4 regions of the Micromonospora sp. NPDC051141 genome follow, and region 2 is predicted to be linked to each of the others. Evidence: riboswitches for the same ligand, from Rfam matches in the RefSeq annotation. Region 2 holds a riboswitch; each other region holds the start of a gene.
The links. A riboswitch is a leader RNA that binds a small molecule or an ion and turns the genes downstream of it on or off. The one in region 2 is predicted to bind cyclic di-AMP.
Positions count from the first base shown of each region.

Region 1: linked by a shared signal. The riboswitch ahead of ACIA6B_RS03895 (C39 family peptidase) and the one ahead of ACIA6B_RS09725 (NlpC/P60 family protein) in region 2 are both predicted to bind cyclic di-AMP.
Region 3: linked by a shared signal. The riboswitch ahead of ACIA6B_RS11760 (hypothetical protein) and the one ahead of ACIA6B_RS09725 (NlpC/P60 family protein) in region 2 are both predicted to bind cyclic di-AMP.
Region 4: linked by a shared signal. The riboswitch ahead of ACIA6B_RS21220 (coiled-coil domain-containing protein) and the one ahead of ACIA6B_RS09725 (NlpC/P60 family protein) in region 2 are both predicted to bind cyclic di-AMP.

Region 1 covers NZ_JBITFD010000002.1:332,611-337,080, forward strand. The annotation lists gene ACIA6B_RS03880 (acyltransferase family protein) at 1-357, shown strand, start outside; gene ACIA6B_RS03885 (hypothetical protein) at 472-918, shown strand; gene ACIA6B_RS03890 (hypothetical protein) at 1,096-1,860, shown strand; cyclic di-AMP (ydaO/yuaA leader) riboswitch at 2,174-2,313, shown strand; gene ACIA6B_RS03895 (C39 family peptidase) at 2,514-3,374, shown strand; gene ACIA6B_RS03900 (hypothetical protein) at 3,429-3,983, opposite strand.
Region 2 covers NZ_JBITFD010000004.1:296,581-301,050, reverse strand. The annotation lists gene ACIA6B_RS09730 (N-acetylmuramoyl-L-alanine amidase) at 1-1,298, opposite strand, end outside; cyclic di-AMP (ydaO/yuaA leader) riboswitch at 1,530-1,665, shown strand; gene ACIA6B_RS09725 (NlpC/P60 family protein) at 1,679-2,713, shown strand; gene dcd (dCTP deaminase) at 2,785-3,363, opposite strand; gene ACIA6B_RS09715 (pyridoxamine 5'-phosphate oxidase family protein) at 3,442-4,023, shown strand; gene ACIA6B_RS09710 (zinc metalloprotease) at 4,100-4,470, opposite strand, start outside.
Region 3 covers NZ_JBITFD010000005.1:120,287-124,756, reverse strand. The annotation lists gene ACIA6B_RS11780 (hypothetical protein) at 1-491, opposite strand, end outside; gene ACIA6B_RS11775 (heavy-metal-associated domain-containing protein) at 526-732, opposite strand; gene ACIA6B_RS11770 (metal-sensitive transcriptional regulator) at 812-1,111, shown strand; gene ACIA6B_RS11765 (YibE/F family protein) at 1,355-2,662, shown strand; cyclic di-AMP (ydaO/yuaA leader) riboswitch at 2,817-2,948, shown strand; gene ACIA6B_RS11760 (hypothetical protein) at 2,952-3,977, shown strand; gene ACIA6B_RS11755 (carbonic anhydrase) at 4,034-4,470, opposite strand, start outside.
Region 4 covers NZ_JBITFD010000011.1:96,745-101,214, forward strand. The annotation lists gene ACIA6B_RS21210 (HelD family protein) at 1-670, shown strand, start outside; gene ACIA6B_RS21215 (cation diffusion facilitator family transporter) at 748-1,662, shown strand; cyclic di-AMP (ydaO/yuaA leader) riboswitch at 1,805-1,935, shown strand; gene ACIA6B_RS21220 (coiled-coil domain-containing protein) at 1,940-3,016, shown strand; gene ACIA6B_RS21225 (hypothetical protein) at 3,194-3,754, shown strand; gene ACIA6B_RS21230 (SRPBCC family protein) at 3,648-4,160, opposite strand; gene ACIA6B_RS21235 (STAS domain-containing protein) at 4,225-4,470, opposite strand, start outside.

The DNA of each region.
Region 1 (4,470 bases), on a different contig from region 2:
ATGCTCTGGCTCGGTGAGGTGTCGTTCGCGTTCTACCTGGTCCACGTGCTGGTCATGGTGACCGTGCTGCGGCTCACCGGGGACTGGGGGACCGGGCTGCCCGGGTGGCGGGGCCCGCTCGCGGTGCTCGGCTTCCTGCTGCTCACCCTGGCGCTCGCCGCCGTGCTGCACCGCTGGGTGGAGGAGCCGATGATGCGCCGCCTCGGCCCGTCGCGCCGGGCCCGCTGCGGTCCGGCCGCCGCCGCGCCGGCACCGGGCGTGCCCGCACCGCGAGCGGCCGTCGACGACACCGGCGCGGCGTCCGCCGGGGAGCCGGACCCGTCGATCGAGTACGCCGGGCGGCGCCGGCCGGACTGAGCGGTCCACCCTGGTCAACGGCGTCGCGACACGCCGGGCGACGATGCGCTGTGCCCGGATCGGCGGTAATTTGTTCCCGTGGCTCCGATCGCGCTCACCTGTCCCGTGTGGTGGGTGGCGCGCTGGGTCGCCCGGACGCTGGCCAGCCTGGCCGTGGTCGTCGCCTGTTCGCTGGGTGCCGCCACGCTGCCGACCGGCGTGTCCCCGATCGCACCCGCGGCGGCTGGCCCGGTCGCCGGGTTGCGGGCCGCCGACGCCGACCGACCGGCCAGCCGTGTCGCCGACCGACCGGCCGGCTCCGCCACCGACCGGCGGGGCGACACCGTCGCCGACCGGCGGGGCGACACCGTCGCCGACCGGCGGGACGTCACCGTCGCCGAGCGGCAGGGCGACGCCGTCGCCGACCGGCAGGGCGTCCCCGCCGTCGATCGGCAGCGGAGCCACGTCGGCGTTCCCGAGCCGCAGCCGGTGGGCGATGTCCCGCCCCCGACCGGGCGGCACCCGTTCCCGGTCGGCCAGCCGCCGGCTCCGTCCGGTCCGCGGGCCCCGCCCGCCCGCTGACCCGCCGAGGTCCACGCCCGCCCGCTGACCCGCCACGGGCCCGGCCCGTGACCGCGCCCACCGAACCTCACCCCGCACCGCCCCTCGGCGGCCCGGCGGCGCCCGAACTCCGGCCGCGCCCCGCCCCCGACCGGCCGTGCGGAGTTACCCGCCACTGTCTTCCGTGAGGTGCCGACCATGTCGCAGACCGTTCTTCTCAATTTCCTCACCGCCGTCCCCGAGGCCGCCGCCATCTGGTCGGCGCTGACCGTGCTCGCCCTCGTCCTGCTCGCCGTGCTGGTCGCGCGACCGGAACGCGACGGCGCGGAGGAGCCGGCACCCGAACCGGTCGACGCGGAGGCGCTCCACCGCGCCGACCTGGCCCGCTACGCCGACGAGGTGGCGGTGGCCGCGGCCGGGGCCGCGCAGACCGCCCGTCGCCGTCGCGAGCAGTGGCTGGCTGCCCAGAGCGAGGCCGAACGGGCCTGGAGGGCCTACGACGAGGCGGACGCCGCCGCCCGCCGCCTGGCCGGCGCCGGCGCGCTGCCCGCCCCGCACACCCCCCGCACCCCCGCCGAGTACGCGGCGCGCGAGCGCTGGCTGCACCACGCCGCCATGACCGCGCACTGGCGGGGGGAGCTGACCGCCCGCCAGCTCGCCGACGTGCTCGCCCACCGCAACGGGTGGGACCCGCGCCGGCACCCGGCCGAGCAGGAGATCGTGCTGGCCCGAACCGTCCGCGACGGTCGGCGGGCCGGCTGGGAGACGGCCGCCGAGCGGGAACGCCTGGCGTGGCGGGACGCCGAACTGGCCGCCGAGGCGGCCCGCACGCTCGCCGCCGAGGCGTACGCGGCTGCCACGGCGCTGCGGCCGGTGCCCACGTCCCGCGTCCCGACGGCGAGCCGCGTTCCGGTCCCGTCGGCGGTGCGGGGGGCCCGGTGGCGTCCGGCCCGCGTCGGCTGAGCGCCCCCGGGGAGCACGTCGACCGAATCGTTACCCGGAACCGGTGAGGCCGGTCACCGGAGGTGTCCGCCGGCGACCGGCCGGATCGATGGCCCCTGCTGCGCCCGTTGCCCGGTTCTCCGCCGTCCGGATGTCCGCTTCCTGCCGCACGGCGCCGAGCTGGCCGCTCGTCCCATTGAGGGAGGTCGGTGACCGGCTGTTCCGAATCCGTAGTCGTAGAGGACGTTTACGCAGGTGAGGGCGCTTGGCAGGGCGTGTACCCGCCGGTAGTGTCGGCGCGTCCGGTGCGGTTCCCGATCGCAGATGGCGACGCCGCGCCGACCCGCCTAATCGTGCATACGAACCGGGGACCCAACGCAACACCGGGGTGAATCCGCGAGCCCACGGCCGCGGTAGGGCGTACTTCCCGCCCGAATCCGTCAGCTAACCCGGTCGGCGGCCACGGAAGGAGTTCCATCCCGTGCCCACCACCCCCCGAACGTCTCCCCGCCTCCACGGCCCCGGGGTGCCGGCGCTCGCCTGACGCGACGCGCTTCCGACCCCGTCCCGCCCGGCATCCGGGCGACTTCCCGCGGCCGTCCCGCCCGCCAGCGCGTGTGAGTTCCTCCACGCGCGGGGTCGGCGCGTGCCGCCCACCCCCGTGGAGGAAACCCGTGAAGTACCACCTGAAGCGCCACCTGCGTCGCCTCGCGACCGAGCGTCCGTACCAGATCATCGCCGGTTCGGCGGCGGCCCTCGTGCTGGCCGGCGGCACCGGCGCCGCGCTGACCGCCACCGACGACGCGCCGACCCGGCAGGAGAACACCGCCGCGGTGGCGGAACTCGGCTCCCGCCTCGGCGACACCGCCAGCCGCAGCGAGGCGCGCATCGCCGTCCCGTCGCCGAGCGCGTCGCCCAGCGCCTCGCCGAGCGCCTCCCCCCGCCGCTCGCCCAGCGCCTCGCCCACGGCCTCGCCGTCGGCGAAGGTCGCCGACCCGGACACCACCCGCAAGGCCACGCCGAAGCCGCCGTCGAGCAAGGTGCTCGACTACGACTACCAGGCGCAGACCACCTACTACTACTGCGGCCCGGCCGCGGTGCGGAACGCGCTCAGCGCCACCGGCATCGAGCGCAGCCAGGACACGCTCGCCGTCGCGCTCGGTACCACCGAGATGGGCACCAACTCGGCCGAGGACACCACCCGGGTGCTCAACCAGCAGGTCAAGGGCGACCCGTACCGGACCCGCATGATTCCTGGCGCGGCCACCAAGGAGCAGATCGACCGGCTCCAGGCCGACGTGGTCAACGCGGTCCGCAACGGCCGGGCGGTGGTCTCGAACGTCGTCGGGGACGCCACCGACACCAACGGCGGCTGGCACTCGTTCCCGGGCGGCCACTACATCGCCGTGGTCGGCTACCAGAACGACGGCCGGACCGTACGGATCGCCGACTCGGCGGACCCGTCGCTGCCGGCGTACTGGGTCAGCACCATCGACCTGGCGAACTGGATGGCCACGCGCGGCTACTCCGCCTGACCGTACGCGTCGAAGGCCGGCACCCCGGTTCGGGGTGCCGGCCTTCGTGGTGTCTCAGCTGTTCCAGTGCTGGTTGACGAGGTCGGTGGCCTGCTTCTCCCACTGCGCGTACGCGTCCGGGTAGGCCGACACCTGCACGGTCTGGGCGGCCTTGGTCAGCGGCATGTCCTGCCAGCCGTCGACCTGCTTCAACCCCTTCAGGAACGCGAGCGTGGAGTATTCGGGGTCGGTGATCTGCTCCGGGGTGCCCCAACCAGAGGAGGGGCGCTGCTGGAACAGACCCAGCGAGTCGTGGTCGTTGCGGTCACCGAGGTGACCCAGGTTCTCCAGCTTCGACTCCTGCAACGCGGTGGCGATCGAGATGACCGCGGCCCGCTCCGGCAGCCCGGCCTTCTTCGTCGCCGCGATGATCGCCTTGACGTTGGCCGTCTGCTCGTCGTTCAGGTTGATCGTGGACTGCTCACCCTGCACGCTCGCCACCGTGACCGGCTTGCCGGCGGTAGCGGCGTGCGCGGACTCGACGTGACCGGCGATCGGACCGGCGAACACACCACCGGTGAAAGCCAGACCAGCAATACCCAGCACACTCTTACGCAGCATCGTGTTCACGGGGGGCTCCATTCGGGGGTCAACGCACCCGGGGGGTGCGGGCACCGTCAGGCGCACAAGACAAGTTCTGGCTGCTCGCGGGGCGGGGGCCTCAATCGCGGCGCCGGAAGTGTGTGCAACGACCGGGGACCCACCGTCATTCCCGGGCGGGGCCGGCGGCGGGGGCCGCTTGCCTTCCTCGGCCGTGCACCGGGATACAACGCCGCCACCCCGTCGACGATTCCGCCGCGAGCGTGCCGCCCACCACCCCGAAACCGGACAACGCACCCACTGAGGCACGCCCGGCACTGGAACGCTACGGATGTCTCACGCGCGCCCAGACGTCCACCGCGTTCCACTCGCCGCCCCACCCGGCCGTTGGCTGGCGGACAGTCAGTGCTCCGGAGCCTGCAAACCTGATGGCGTGGACGGGTCAGGACGGCGACCCGTCCACGCCCTCAAGTTCGTAGCGCTGCGGGCGCAAGCACCGCCCGGCGTGCCCGACGCG
Region 2 (4,470 bases):
AAGTAGTGCGACCAGTCCCAGTAGGGGCCCGGGTCCCAGTGCATGCCCCGCACGTTGGCGGCGGTGATGCCGGGCACGTTGTCGTGGCCGATGATGTGCTGCCGGTCCATCGGGATGCCGAACTTCTGCGCCAGGTAGCGGACCAGCTTGGCCGAGCTGCGGTACATCGCCTCGGTGTACCAGGTGCCCTGCCCGGCGAAGCCCTCGTGCTCCAGACCGATGGACTTGGCGTTGACGTACCAGTTGCCGGCGTGCCAGCCGACGTCCTTGGCCTTGATGTGCTGCGCGACGTAGCCGTCCACCGACCGCAGCGTGTAGTGCCAGCCCAGGTAGTCGGCACGCTTCACCAGGTCGACGCTGGGGGCGAAGTAGCCCTCGGTGTCGTGGATGACGATGTATTCGATCTTCTGCTGCTTCGGCCGGTCGCCCAGGTCGTGGTTGCCGTAGTCACCCGGGTCGGCGCTGAGCTGCTCGTAGGGGGCGGGAATCCACTCGCAGGCCAGCCGCACCGGGCACTCCAGCCCGTCCGGCCGCGCGGCGTGACGCAGGCCGAGCCGGGCCAGCCCGGCCCGGTCCGGCTGCGCGGCGGTGGCGGCCAGCGTGACCCGTTGCCCGTCGTCGGTGGTCCGGGTCGCGCCCTGGCCGAGTTGGTCGTAGACCTCGTCGGCGAAGGCCGCCGCCGCGTCTGACGTGTCCGCGCCGGAGTAGCGGGCCACCGCGCCGTACCAGGCCGCGACGTCGCTGCCGGCGCCGACCGGCCCACCCAGTGCCTTCTGGTACGACGCCAGCAGCGCCGCGCCACCGCGGATGTTCGCGGCCGGGTCGGTGCGCAGCGTCTGCGCGTCCAGCCCGGTGAGCGTGGCGGCGGCGTCGAGCGTCTGGAGCGAGGCGGTCGGCAGCGGCGTCTCCCGAGTCGGCGCGGCGGCGGTGCCCGGGTCGAGCCGGAGCGGGCGGCTGTCGTCGCCGCGCGGGTCCTCGTCCTCGTCGACGTGCGCGCTGCCCGGCGTGGCCAGCACGTGCGCGGCGTCGGTCAGGTGCATCGGGCCGTAGCCGCCGCTGGTGCTGGGCTGGCCCGGGTGGGTGTCCCACCTCGACTCCAGGTAGGAGACACCGAGCAGCACGTTCTGCGGTACGCCGTACTCGGCCGCCGCGGCAGCGTACTGCTGCTGGCGGTCGCCGGTGGGCTGGGCCGCCTGCGGCGCGGCGCTCACCGGGCCGGTGGTGGCCAGGGCGGTGGCCGTCGCCACGGCGGCGGCGAGCAGGATCCGTCTGCTCGACGGCGGGGCTGAGAGGTGCATCGAACCTCCTGGACAGGGATGGGGGTCACTGCGTTCCACCCTCACTCCGCCCACCCACGGGGGTCAATACCTTTCCAGGCAGTAATCCGATATGAAGGAAATCTTCATTCGCGTTCGTGTGGCGCATCCGGTACGGAGTGTCACGGCCGTTCGGGTTGCGGATCGATAACGGGAATCCTTACTCTGGTCAATCGTCGGCCGCAAGTTTCACCGTCCAACCCGGTCGGTGACGGCCCGACACCGCCGAGTCGCCCACGGGCGAACCGGGGACCCAGGTTCCTGGGGTGAATCCGCAGCCACTGCGGTAGGGCGCCTCCCTTCCCGCCCGAACCCGTCAGCTAACCCGGTAGGCGGTCAGGCAGAAGGAGTACGGACGCCCGGTGGCCCACCATGCCCCGCGGCCGACGTCGAGCCGGTCGGTCGACCGGTCCGCCGCCGTGCCGCGTTTCCGCTGGTCCCGCTTCACCACCACACTCGCCGCCCTGGTCGGCGCCGCGGTCGTCCTGACCGGTGGCGCGACGGCGGCGCACGCGGAACCCTCGGTCGCCGAGATCGAGGCCCAGATCGACCGCGACTGGAACAAGCTCGAACCCGTCATCGAACAGGTCAACGCCGTCCGCGGGCAGCTCGCGGTGCGCCGCAAGCAGGCCGACGCGCTCGGGAAGCAGATCGCCCCGCTCCAGGCCCGGGTGGACGCCGCGCTCGGCCGGGTCGGCGGGCTCGCCGCCGACGCGTACAAGGGCGACAACCTCTCCACGGTCAACGCGCTGCTGGGCAGCCGTTCGCCGAGTGAGCTGGTCACCGGCCTGGAAATGCTGGACCGCTTCGCGCACCACCAGCAGGAGCAGGTTCGCGACATCGCCGCGCTGCGCGACGAACTGGCGGCGAAGAAGAAGCCGCTGGACGCGATGGTCGCCGACCTGAGCCGCACCGAGGCCCAGCTCGCGGCGAAGAAGAAGCAGATCGACGCCGAGATCGCCAAGCTCCAGAAGCTGCGGCTCAAGGTGTACGGCAACGGTGGCGGCGGCCCGCTGCGCCCGGCCCCCTGTCCCGCCGGATACCCGGGCGGCGCGGCCGGGGTGGCGGTCAAGTTCGCCTGCGCCCAGATCGGCAAGATCTACGTGTGGGGCGCGGCCGGCCCGGACCACTTCGACTGCTCGGGCCTGACCATGGCCGCTTGGGCGAAGGCCGGGGTCTCGCTGCCGCACAACGCCCGCCAGCAGCACGACGTGACGAAGCGGGTCAGCCGCGCCGAGCTGCGCGCCGGTGACCTGGTCTTCTACTACGGCGACCTGCACCACGTGGGCATGTACGTCGGGGACGGCTGGGTGGTGCACGCCTCCCAGTCCGGCAAGCCCATCACCATGAAGCGCGTCGATGACGGCGACATCAACAGCTACGGCCGCCCCGGCTGAGGTGCAAGGAGGGGCCCCCTGTTAACGCATTCCGCATAACAGGGGGCCCCGCTCAACAACCGCGCTCGGCGTCAGCGGGTCGGCCAGGTGCGCCAGCTCTGCCAGGACCGGCTCGGCGTCGGGCCGCGTTGGCCCTGGTAGCGCGAGCCGTAGACGGCCGAGCCGTACGGGTGCTCGGCCGGCGACGAGAGCCGGAAGATGCAGAGCTGGCCGATCTTCATGCCCGGCCAGAGCGTGATCGGCAGGTTCGCCACGTTGGACAGCTCCAGCGTGACGTGGCCGGAGAAGCCCGGGTCGATGAAGCCGGCCGTGGAGTGGGTGAGCAGACCGAGCCGCCCCAGGCTCGACTTGCCCTCCAGCCGACCGGCCAGCTCCTCGCCCAGTGAGATCACCTCCAGCGTGGAGGCGAGCACGAACTCGCCCGGGTGCAGCACGAACGGCTGCCCTTCCGGAACCTCCACCATCGACGTCAGGTCGTCCTGCTGCACCGACGGGTCGATGTGCGTGTAGAGGTGGTTGTTGAAGACCCGGAACAGCCGGTCCAGGCGTACGTCGATGCTGGACGGCTGCACCAGCGTGGGCTCGAAGGGCTCCAGCGCGAGCGTGCCCGCCTTGATCTCGGAGACCAGGTCGCGGTCGGAGAGCAGCATCGGAACACTCTAGCGACAGACGGTGGTAACCAGCGTGTCGGACTACTTCTTCGTACACGTGTTCGATAGACTGTCGGCATGGCTTCCTGGTCCGAATTCGCCGCCGACGAACCCCGACTCGCGGCCGAGATCCGCCTTCTGATGCAGCAGTACGGGCCGGGCTTCGGCTACCTCGCCACGGTCCGCGCCGACGGTGGCCCACGGGTGCACCCGGTCTCGCCGCTGATCACCGACGACGGGCTCTGGTGTTTCGTCATCGACTCGCCGAAGCGTCGCGACCTCGAACGCGACGGCCGCTACGCGTTGCACTCCTTCCCGCCGGAGGAGAGCGACGACGAGGCATACCTGGCCGGTCGGGCCCGCCCGGTGACGGATCGGGCGACGGTCGACCGACTGTCCCTGATCGGCCGGGCGGCGCCGCAGGGTGACTGGCGCCTGTTCGAGTTCTCCGTCGACGTGGCGATGCTGACCCGCCGTGACCCGGTCACCCAGATCGGCGCCGGCCGCCCGGAGATGCGGCTCTGGCTGGACCCGGGGGAGGCCACACCCGCGTCCGCCACCCCGGCGTCGCCACCCCCGGCCGCGGCCCGGCGTGACGTGCTCGTGCCGGACGGCCGCCGTGGCCGGCACGGCTTCGACACCCGCCGGCCGGCCGCCTGACCAGGCCCGGAAAACGCCGATGCCGGCCCTGTCCGTGGACGGGGCCGGCACCGGTCGGTACGTGGTGCGGTGGCGATCAGGCCGCGCGGTAGGCGTTCCACGCGGTCAGCATGCGGCTCGCCTGGCCGGCGGTGAACTGGTACATGCAGGAGTCGTACGTGTAGTCCATGAAGTTGGTGATCGGGTCCTTGCCGGTCGTGGAGCAGGTGTCCCGACCGGTCGGGCACTCGTACGCCGGGGAGGCCTCGGCCGGGGTGTCGGAGACGCTGTCACCCGAGCCCGAGCAGCCGCCCTGGAAGGTGTGGTAGAGGTTCAGCCAGTGGCCGATCTCGTGGGTGCCGGTGTCGCCCTGGTTGTAGTTGGTCGCCGTGCCGCCGGGCAGCGACTCGCCGAGCACGACCACGCCGTCCATCTTGTCCAGCGTCCGCTTCGGGAAGGTCGCCCAGC
Region 3 (4,470 bases), on a different contig from region 2:
GGCGTGAAGTCGGCGAACGCCCGCCAGACGCCGGGCCCGGCGAGCGGCGAGGCGACCCGCCAGGTGCCGTCGGCCGCCAGCTCCGGGTGCACGTGCCGGAAGCCGGACAGGTCGCGGCGGGCGACGATCAGGTGCATGCGCCTGTCGTGCGCCACGTCGTAGCGGGTGACCGGTGCGCCGTCCGGGCCGGTGATCCGGAACGCGAACTCGCCGGCCGGGGCGGTCACCGGCTGGAGCGTGTAGCCCCGCTCGGAGACCAGCAGGCCGCCGGGCAGGTGCGCGCCGCCGGTGTCCCCGTCGCCGGTGTCCCCGTCGCCGTGGCCGGTTTCACCGTGGTCGGCGGTGCCGGAGTCGTGGTCGGTGTCGGTGGTGTCGTGCCGGATCTCGGCGGCCGGGGCGGCGGGACCGGCCACGTGACCGATCCCGTACGCCCCGGCGAACACCGTCGCGAGGCCGAGCGCGAAGCCACTCAGCTTCGTCGCCGTGTTCATGGTGCCTCCTCGGTTCTGCGGGTCCGCGGACCCGTCACGCCCCGGCGAGGTCGTAGCCGGCCTCGTCGACGGCGGCGCGGACGGCGTCCGCGTCCAGTGGTTCCCGGCTGGTGACGGTGACCCGGCCGGTGGCCAGGTCGACCTGGACGTCGGTGACGCCCGGCAGCGCGCTCAGCTCGGCGCTGACCGCGTTGACGCAGTGCCCGCAGGTCATGCCCTGCACCTGGTAGGTGGTGTCCATCTCGCCCTCCGATCAGATACCCCCTGGGGGTACGAGTCGAACGGTATCATACCCCCGAGGGGTACGGTATCCTCGACGCATGACCACGCCGTCCACCCCGGTCCGGGGCTACACCGCCAGCAAGGACCAACTGCTCGCGCGGCTCCGCCGCATCGAGGGACAGGTCCGGGGCATCGAGAAGATGGTCGAGGACGACCGTTACTGCATCGACGTGCTGACCCAGATCTCCGCCATCCAGGCCGCGCTGGACAAGGTCGCGCTGGGCCTGCTCGACGGCCACGCCCGGCACTGCATGCACGAGGGCGCCGCCGAGGGCCGCGCCGACGAGATGGCCACCGAGATGATGGCCGCAGTGGGCCGCCTCATGAAACGCGGCTGACCCAGCCCTCTCCCCTCCCCTCCCTGCCCCGCCCCGCCCCGCCCCGCCCCGTCGATCTTGCAGTTGCGGCCCAAGAGATGCCCCGTTCGCGCCGCTTGCCGAGGCCGTAACTGCAAGATCGCGCAGGTGGGGTGGCTACCATGACCCGGCGGCGACCCCGGGCGTGGACAGGACGCGTCCGCGCCGGCCGGTGGACGACCGGGCCGGTGAACCGGTGCGCCGCGACCCGTAGGGAGAGCCGCCGTGGGCGCCGACCACACCCGTCCCGCCCCCGCCGCGCCGCCGGGCGTACGCCGGCTCCTGTTCGCGACCGTGGTGCCGCTCTTCGTGCTCACCGTGCTCGCGGCGCTGGTGCTCTGGCCCCGGGGCGGCGGCCCGGAGCCGGCCGAAGCCGAGAACGTGCCACGCCACCACGGCACGGTGACCCGGGTGGTGACCGAGCCCTGTCCGCCCACGCCGGAGGCCCCCGCGGGCGGCGGCGGCCGGTGCGGCACCGTGACGGTCGCCGCGGAGCAGGGCCCGGACGCCGGCCGGCAGGTCGAGACGCCGATCCCGGACGGGCCCGGGGCACCCCGCGTCGAGGTCGGCGACGAGGTGATCCTGGTCGAGTTGACCGACCCGGCCGACCCGTCGGTGAAGGCGTACAACATCGCCGAGCACCAGCGCGCCACGCCGTTGATCTGGCTGGTGGCGCTCTTCGCCGCCGCGATCGTGGCGTTCGGGCGCTGGCGCGGGCTGGCCGCGTTGGGTGGCCTGGTGGCGAGCTTCGCCATCCTGCTCGGCTTCGTGCTGCCCGGGATCGGCGCCGGCCGGTCCCCGCTGCCGGTGGCGATCGTCGGCGCCGCGCTGATCATGTTCGTGGTGCTCTACCTGACCCACGGGATCAGCGCGCAGACGTCCGTGGCGGTGCTCGGCACGCTCGGCAGCCTGGTGGTCACCGGCGTGCTGGGCACGCTCGCCACCGCCGCCACCCACCTGACCGGCTTCGGCAGCGAGGACGCCACCACGCTCTCCATGTTCCAGGGCGGCGTGGACCTGCACGGCCTGCTGCTGGCCGGCATCATCATCGGCTCGCTGGGAGTGCTGGACGACGTCACGGTCACCCAGGCGGCCACCGTCACCGAGCTGGCGCACGCCAACCCCGACCTGTCCCGACGGCAGCTCTACCGGGCGGCGACCCGGGTGGGCCGGGCGCACATCGCGTCCACTGTCAACACCATCGTGCTGGCGTACGCGGGCGCCTCGCTGCCGCTGCTGCTCCTGCTGGTGGCCGACTCCCGCCCGGTGAGCGAGATCCTCACCAGCGAGTTCCTGGCCCAGGAGATCGTCCGCAGCGCGGTGGCGACCCTCGGCCTGATCGCCGCCGTACCGCTCACCACCGCGCTGGCCGCGGTCGTGGCCACCGCCGGACGGCACGGCCCGGCGACCGGGGCGTCGCCGACGCCGCCGGGCCGGCCCCCCGCGGCCCGCCGCGAGGCGCTGGAGGCGCTCGGCGGGACGTCGGCCGAACGGCGGCCCGACCACCGGGGAAGTACGGATGTCGCATGGTGACACTCCGCAGCGTGACGGCGCGCGGGAAACGCGATGCTGGTCACGCTGGGCAATGTCGAATTCTCGCGATTGGTCGGCTTCCGGGCGTAGATCCCCGGTCGACATCTCGGGTAACCTCGCTGCCGGTCACCGCCGAAGGCGCGCACCCGCGCCTGCGGTGCCGCCGCCCAATCGCCTCCGGGCGAGCCGGGGAACCAGGTACATGGGGTGAATCCGCGTCAGCGGTAGGGGCCGCTTCCGTCCCGAACCCGTCAGCTAACCCGGTCGGCGGCCGACGGAAGGGAACACTGTGACGGCACCCCTGCGCCGCTGCTTGACACCCGTGGTGGCCGTGCTCGCCGCGCTCGCCGTGCTGGTCGGGCCGACCCCGGCGTCGGCGGCTCCGCACACCGCCGCCCCCAACCCCTCGGGGCACTCGGAGGACGACGACCCACCGCTGATCAGCGAGGCCGTCACCGCCGCCAACCGGGCCTACCTCCAGGCCAAGTCCAAGCTGGACACGTCGCGCAAGCGGCAGCTCAAGCTCGCGCTGGAGGTGAAGGCGGCGCAGAACGAGCTGGACGCGCTCAGCCCGCAGGTCACCGAGATCGCCGCGCAGTCCTACCGCACCGGTCGGGTCGGTGCGATGGCGATGCTGCTGGAGAGCGACTCGCCCGACTCGTTCGTCCGTCGGGCCAGTGCCCTGGACGAACTCAACCTGTTCAACGGGCAGCGGCTCGCCGCCATCAACGCGGTGAAGACGCGCGCCGAGCAGGCCAAGATCGCGCTCGACGCCGAGGTGCGCGAGCAGGAGAAGCAGACGAACGCGATGGCCCGCGAGAAGGTCGAGGCGCAGAAGGCGCTGAAGCTGGTCGGTGGGCTGGACTTCACCGGTGGCCTGGTCTCGGCCACCTCCCCGGTTGCCAAGATCGGCCCCGGCCGCACCGCCGACGGCGGATGGAAGTCCGAGTCGTGCAGCGAGAACGACCCGACCACCTCCGGCTGCGTCACGCCGCGCACGCTGCACGCGTACAAGGAGGTCAAGCGCGCCGGCTTCAACCGCTTCGTGGGCTGCTACCGCCCCGGCGGGCCGTGGGAGCACCCCAAGGGCAAGGCGTGCGACTGGTCGTTGCAGAACAGCGGCTTCTCGCCGTGGCACAACAACGACACCCGCCGGTACGGCAACGAGGTGGCCGCCTTCCTCATCCGTAACGCCGACCGGCTGGGCATCTACTACGTGATCTGGAACCGGCAGATCTGGTTCCCGGCGACCGGCTGGAGTTCCTACAGCGGGCCCTCCAACCACACCGACCACGTGCACATGTCACTGCTCTGACGCGTACGCGAGAAGGGGCCGCCTCCGGGCGGCCCCTTCCGTGTGTCCGGGGGTGGTCAGCCGGCGAGCGCCGGGTCCGCCGGTGCGGCCGGGGCGGGCACCGGGGCCGGGGACTGCGCCACCGTTCGCACCTCGCCGCCGCTGAGCCGGTACGACATGCCGGCCACCGCGCACGCTCCCGCGGCCACCCGCTCGGCGAGCACCGTCGAGCGGGCCAACAGGGTCTCCACGGTCTGCGCGATGTGGATGTCGATGATGCCGTCGAGGTCCTCGACCTCCTGCCGGGCGGCCCGGAGCAGGCTGGGCGAGACGGCGTCCACCACCGCGCCCAGGTGCCCGGCCGGCGCGGAGCCGGTGCGGACCGCCTCGCGGGCCGCCTGGACCGCGCCGCACGAGTCGTGGCCGAGCACCACCACGAGGGGCGTGCCGAGCACGGTCACCGCGTACTCGACGCTGCCGAGCACCTCGGGGCCGGCGGTGTGCCCGGCGGTAC
Region 4 (4,470 bases), on a different contig from region 2:
CCGGGCCGCCGCCCGGGAGCGCCCGGTGGACTACCGCGACTTCGCCCACGTGGTGGTGGACGAGTCGCAGGACGTCTCGCCGATGCAGTGGCGGATGGTCGGTCGGCGCGGCCGGCTGGCCTCGTGGACCGTGGTCGGCGATCCGGCGCAGACCGCCTGGACCGGCGATCCGCAGGAGCTGGACCGGGCGCGTGACCAGGCGCTGGGGCGGCGGCCCCGGCGTCGCTTCGAGCTGACCACCAACTACCGCAACTCGGCGGAGATCTTCGCGGTGGCGGCGGCGGAGATCCGCCGGCGGTATCCGGACCTGGCGCTGCCCGTCGCGGTGCGCTCCACCGGTGTGCCACCGGTGGAGCGGACGGTGGCCGCGGCCGAGCTGCCGGCGGCCACGGTCGAGGCGGTCCAGGTGCTGCTGGCCGAGGTGGAGGGCACGGTCGGCGTGATCACGCCGGTGCCGCGCCGGGACGAGGTGGCCGGCTGGCTGGGCGACCTCGACGCGGGCCGGCTCCAGGTGGTCACCAGCCTCCAGGCCAAGGGCATGGAGTACGACGGGGTGGTGCTGGTCGCGCCGAGCGAGATCCGGGCCGACCCGGGTTCGGGTGTCCGCACGCTCTACGTCGCGCTGTCCCGGGCCACCCAGCGCCTGACCACGCTCGATCCGGTGGGCTGACGCCCCAGTCACTTGCACACATAGCGATGTGAGCATAGATTGGGTCCGTCCGGGACCCGGGGCGGGAGGGTGTGTGCGTGGGCGCAGGTCATGACCACAGCGCCGCGGTGGCCAACGCGGCGCACCGGCACTCCGGTCGGCTCTGGGCGGCGTTCGCGCTGCTCGCCGTGTTGATGGTGGTCGAGGCGGTGGCCGCCGTCACGACCGGTTCGCTCGCGCTGCTCTCCGACGCCGGCCACATGTTCACCGACGTGCTCGGCATCGGCATGGCGCTCGCGGCGATCACCGCCACCCGGCGCGCCCGGACCGACCCGCAACGCACGTTCGGGCTCTACCGGCTGGAGGTGCTCGCCGCGCTGGCCAACGCGGTGCTGCTCGGCGCCGTCGCGGTCTACGTCCTGATCGAGGCGGTACGCCGGTTCGGCGAGCCGCCGGAGGTGCTCGCCGGGCCGATGCTGGTGGTGGCCGTGCTCGGCCTGCTCGCCAACATCGCCGCGTTCGCGCTGCTGCGCTCCGGCGCCCAGGAGAGCATCAACCTGCGTGGCGCGTACCTGGAGGTGCTGGGCGACCTGCTCGGCTCGCTCGGCGTGATCGGCGCCGCGCTGGTCATCGCGGTCACCGACTGGTGGTGGGCCGATCCGCTGGTCGCGGTGGCGATCGGCCTGTTCATCCTGCCGCGCACCTGGCGGCTCGGCCGGGCCGCGGTGCGGATCCTGGTGCAGGCCGCGCCGGAACACCTCCAGGTGACCGCCGTGCACGACCGGCTGACCGCCGTGCCCGGCGTGGCCGAGGTGCACGACCTGCACGTCTGGACGCTCACCTCCGGCATGGACGTGGCCTCGGCGCACCTGACCACCGATCCGGGCGCGGAGGTCGCCACCGTGCTGGCCGCCGCCCGGGCCGCGCTGCACGAGGACTTCTCGATCGATCACGCCACGTTGCAGATCGAACCCGGAGCGTCCGCCGGCGCCTGCGGCCCGACCGGCTGGTAGTTAGGACAGACTTAAATTCGAGTGGCTATTGTTGGCTTATGCCGGTTTTGCCCGGTATTCGGTTCCGGGTGGCGGAGCCGACCCCGGGCAACGCCGGTAGGCTCGGTCGCGGCCGACCCGCAGGCGTCATCCGGCGCCGACGGAGCGGCCGTCGCCTAATCGCCCGCGGGGCGAGCCGGGGAACCACGTACGTGGGGTGCATCCGCGTCAGCGGTAGGGATCTTCCGTCCCGAACCCGTCAGCTAACCCGGTCGGCGGTTGACGGAAGGACACGTGAATGCCCCCAGTGGCACCTGTACGACGGACGGCCGCCCGGATGGCGGCCATGCTCGTCGCGATGCTGGCCCTCGGCCTCGTGACGGCGCCGGTCTCCCCCGCCTCGGCGGCGCCCCCGACTGGCCGGCTCGCCGCCGCGCCCGGTGACGACGACGAGGGCGGCACACCGGCGCTGCGCGCCAAGCTCGACGCCGCCAGCAAGGGCTGGCTGGAGGCCAAGGCCGCGCTGACCCGGTCGGTGACCCGGCAGAAGCAGCTCAACGAACGACTCGTGACGATCGACGCGGAGCTGGTCGAGCGCAACGCCAAGGTCGGTGAGATCGCCGAGGTGGCGTACCGCACCGGCCGGATGGGCACCGCCGCGGCGCTGCTCGGCAGCACCAGCCCGGAAGGCTTCATGGACCGGGCCGCCGCCCTGGAGACGGTCGCCGCGCACGAGGACCGGACGCTGCGCGAGCTGATCATCACCCGCGACGAGGCGCTCCGCACCCGTACCGCGCTCGACGGCGAGGTCCGCGAGCAACGCAAGCAGGTCACGGTGATGGCCAAGCGCAAGGAGCAGGCCGAGCAGGCGCTGGAGGAGGCCAACAACCGGCCGTCCGCCAGCAGCGGCGGCGGCACCGGGATCCGGGGCACCTCCACCGCGAACGCGAAGCCGGCCAAGCGCAACTCCGACGGCTCCTGGCCGGCCGAGTCGTGCAGCGTCAACGACCCGACGCCGGCCAGCGGCTGCATCACCCCGCGTACGCTGCACGCGCTGCAACAGGCCCAGGCCGCCGGCTTCACCAGGTACGTCTCCTGCCACCGACCCAGCGGCTCCGGCGAGCACCCGAAGGGTCGGGCCTGCGACTTCGCGGCCCAGAAGAGCGGCTTCGGCGGCGTGGCCAGCGGCGGCGACCGGACGTACGGCAACAACCTGGCCGCGTACTTCGTGCGCAACGCCGACCCGCTCGCCGTGCTCTACGTGATCTGGTTCAAGCAGATCTGGCTGCCCAGCAGCGGCTGGAAGTCGTACAGCGGGGGCAACGGCGACCCGTCCAGCGACCACACCAACCACGTGCACCTGTCGGTCTACTGAGCACTACGCCCCACGACGTACACCGGGTGTCGGGGGGGGGGGGGGGGGGGGGGGGGGGGGGGGGGGGGGGGGGGGGGGGGGGGGGGGGGGGGGGGGGGGGCCCCCCCCGCCGCGCGCCGGCCCCCCCCCCCCCCCCCCCCCCCCCCCCCCCCCCCCCCCCGGGGCGACGATCGGGACATGAGACGACTCTCCCCCGCCGGCCGCAAGGCGCTGCTCACCGCGCACCTGGCCACCTCGCTCGGCTGGCTCGGCACCGACCTGACGCTGCTCGCGCTCGGCGTCGCCGGGCTGCGGGGCGCCGATCCCGACGTGGTCTACCCGGCGGCGGCGCTGGTGGTCACCTGGCTGTTCGCACCGCTGAGCGTGGCGGTCTGGCTGATCGGGACCGCCAGCGCCCTGCTCACTCCGTGGGGCCTGCTGCGCTGGCGATGGGTGCTGGTGAAGATCGCGCTCACCACCGTCATGCTCGGCCTGGTGCTGCTCCTGCTGACCCCCCGGATCCGGCACCTCGGCGCGCTCGCCGGGGCAGCCGACGCGCACCTGCGGGTCGACCTGGTGGTGCCGCCGGCCGTCTCCACCACGCTGCTGCTGATCGCCACCGTGCTGTCCGTCTGGAAGCCGTGGGGGCGGATCAGGCGGGCCGGCCCTCCAGCGTCGCGCCGAGGCGGGCGGCGAGGCCCAGGTGAGCGGCCCGTGCCTGGCGGAACGCGTAACCGAACAGCGGTGCCGGCGCGGTGAGCGTGATCTCCACGTCGATCCGCACCACGCCGTCGGGCTCGTCGCGCAGCCGGGTGTGGTTACGCACCGTCGTGGCCGGCTGCTGCCGGGCGACGGTGACCACCTCGTCCTCGGTGGCGACCAGCACGTCCGCCTGGTAGGTGACCGGGAAGTGCAGCGGACCGAGCTCCAGCCGGTCGGTGATCGCGAAGCTGGCCAGCGCGCCCGGCCGGGGCGGCAACTGCCGGACCCGCACGATCAGCGGATGCAGCTCGCCCTGCCGGCTCAGGTCGCCGAGCAGGGCCACCGCGTCCGCCCGGCTGCACCGGGCCTGCACGGTGTAGCTGAAGCTGTCGCTGCTCTGCAACCGGTCCCCCTCGCCGTCGTGGGTCCGGACGATCGTCCCGTACCGGGGCCGGCCTGGCAACGGGTCGAAGGTCCCCCGGCCGGCGAGGGGCCGGACGCAGGATCGGTGCGTGGGCGGGTGGCGCTCAGGCGCCGGGGAGCACCTCGGGAGCCTCATCGGCGAACCAGGGCTCCGGCGCGCCGAAGAGACCGAGCAGGCCGGTCACCCAGAGCTGCCGGTGCACGAACCGGCTCGGCTCGGTGACCACGAGCTTGACGCCGCTGACCTCGCAGGTCTGGAAGCCGGCGACCATCGCGCTGATGCCGACCGAGTCGATGAACGTGACGAGCCGCATGTTCAGCTCGATCCGGACGGGACGCGCCTTGGCCAG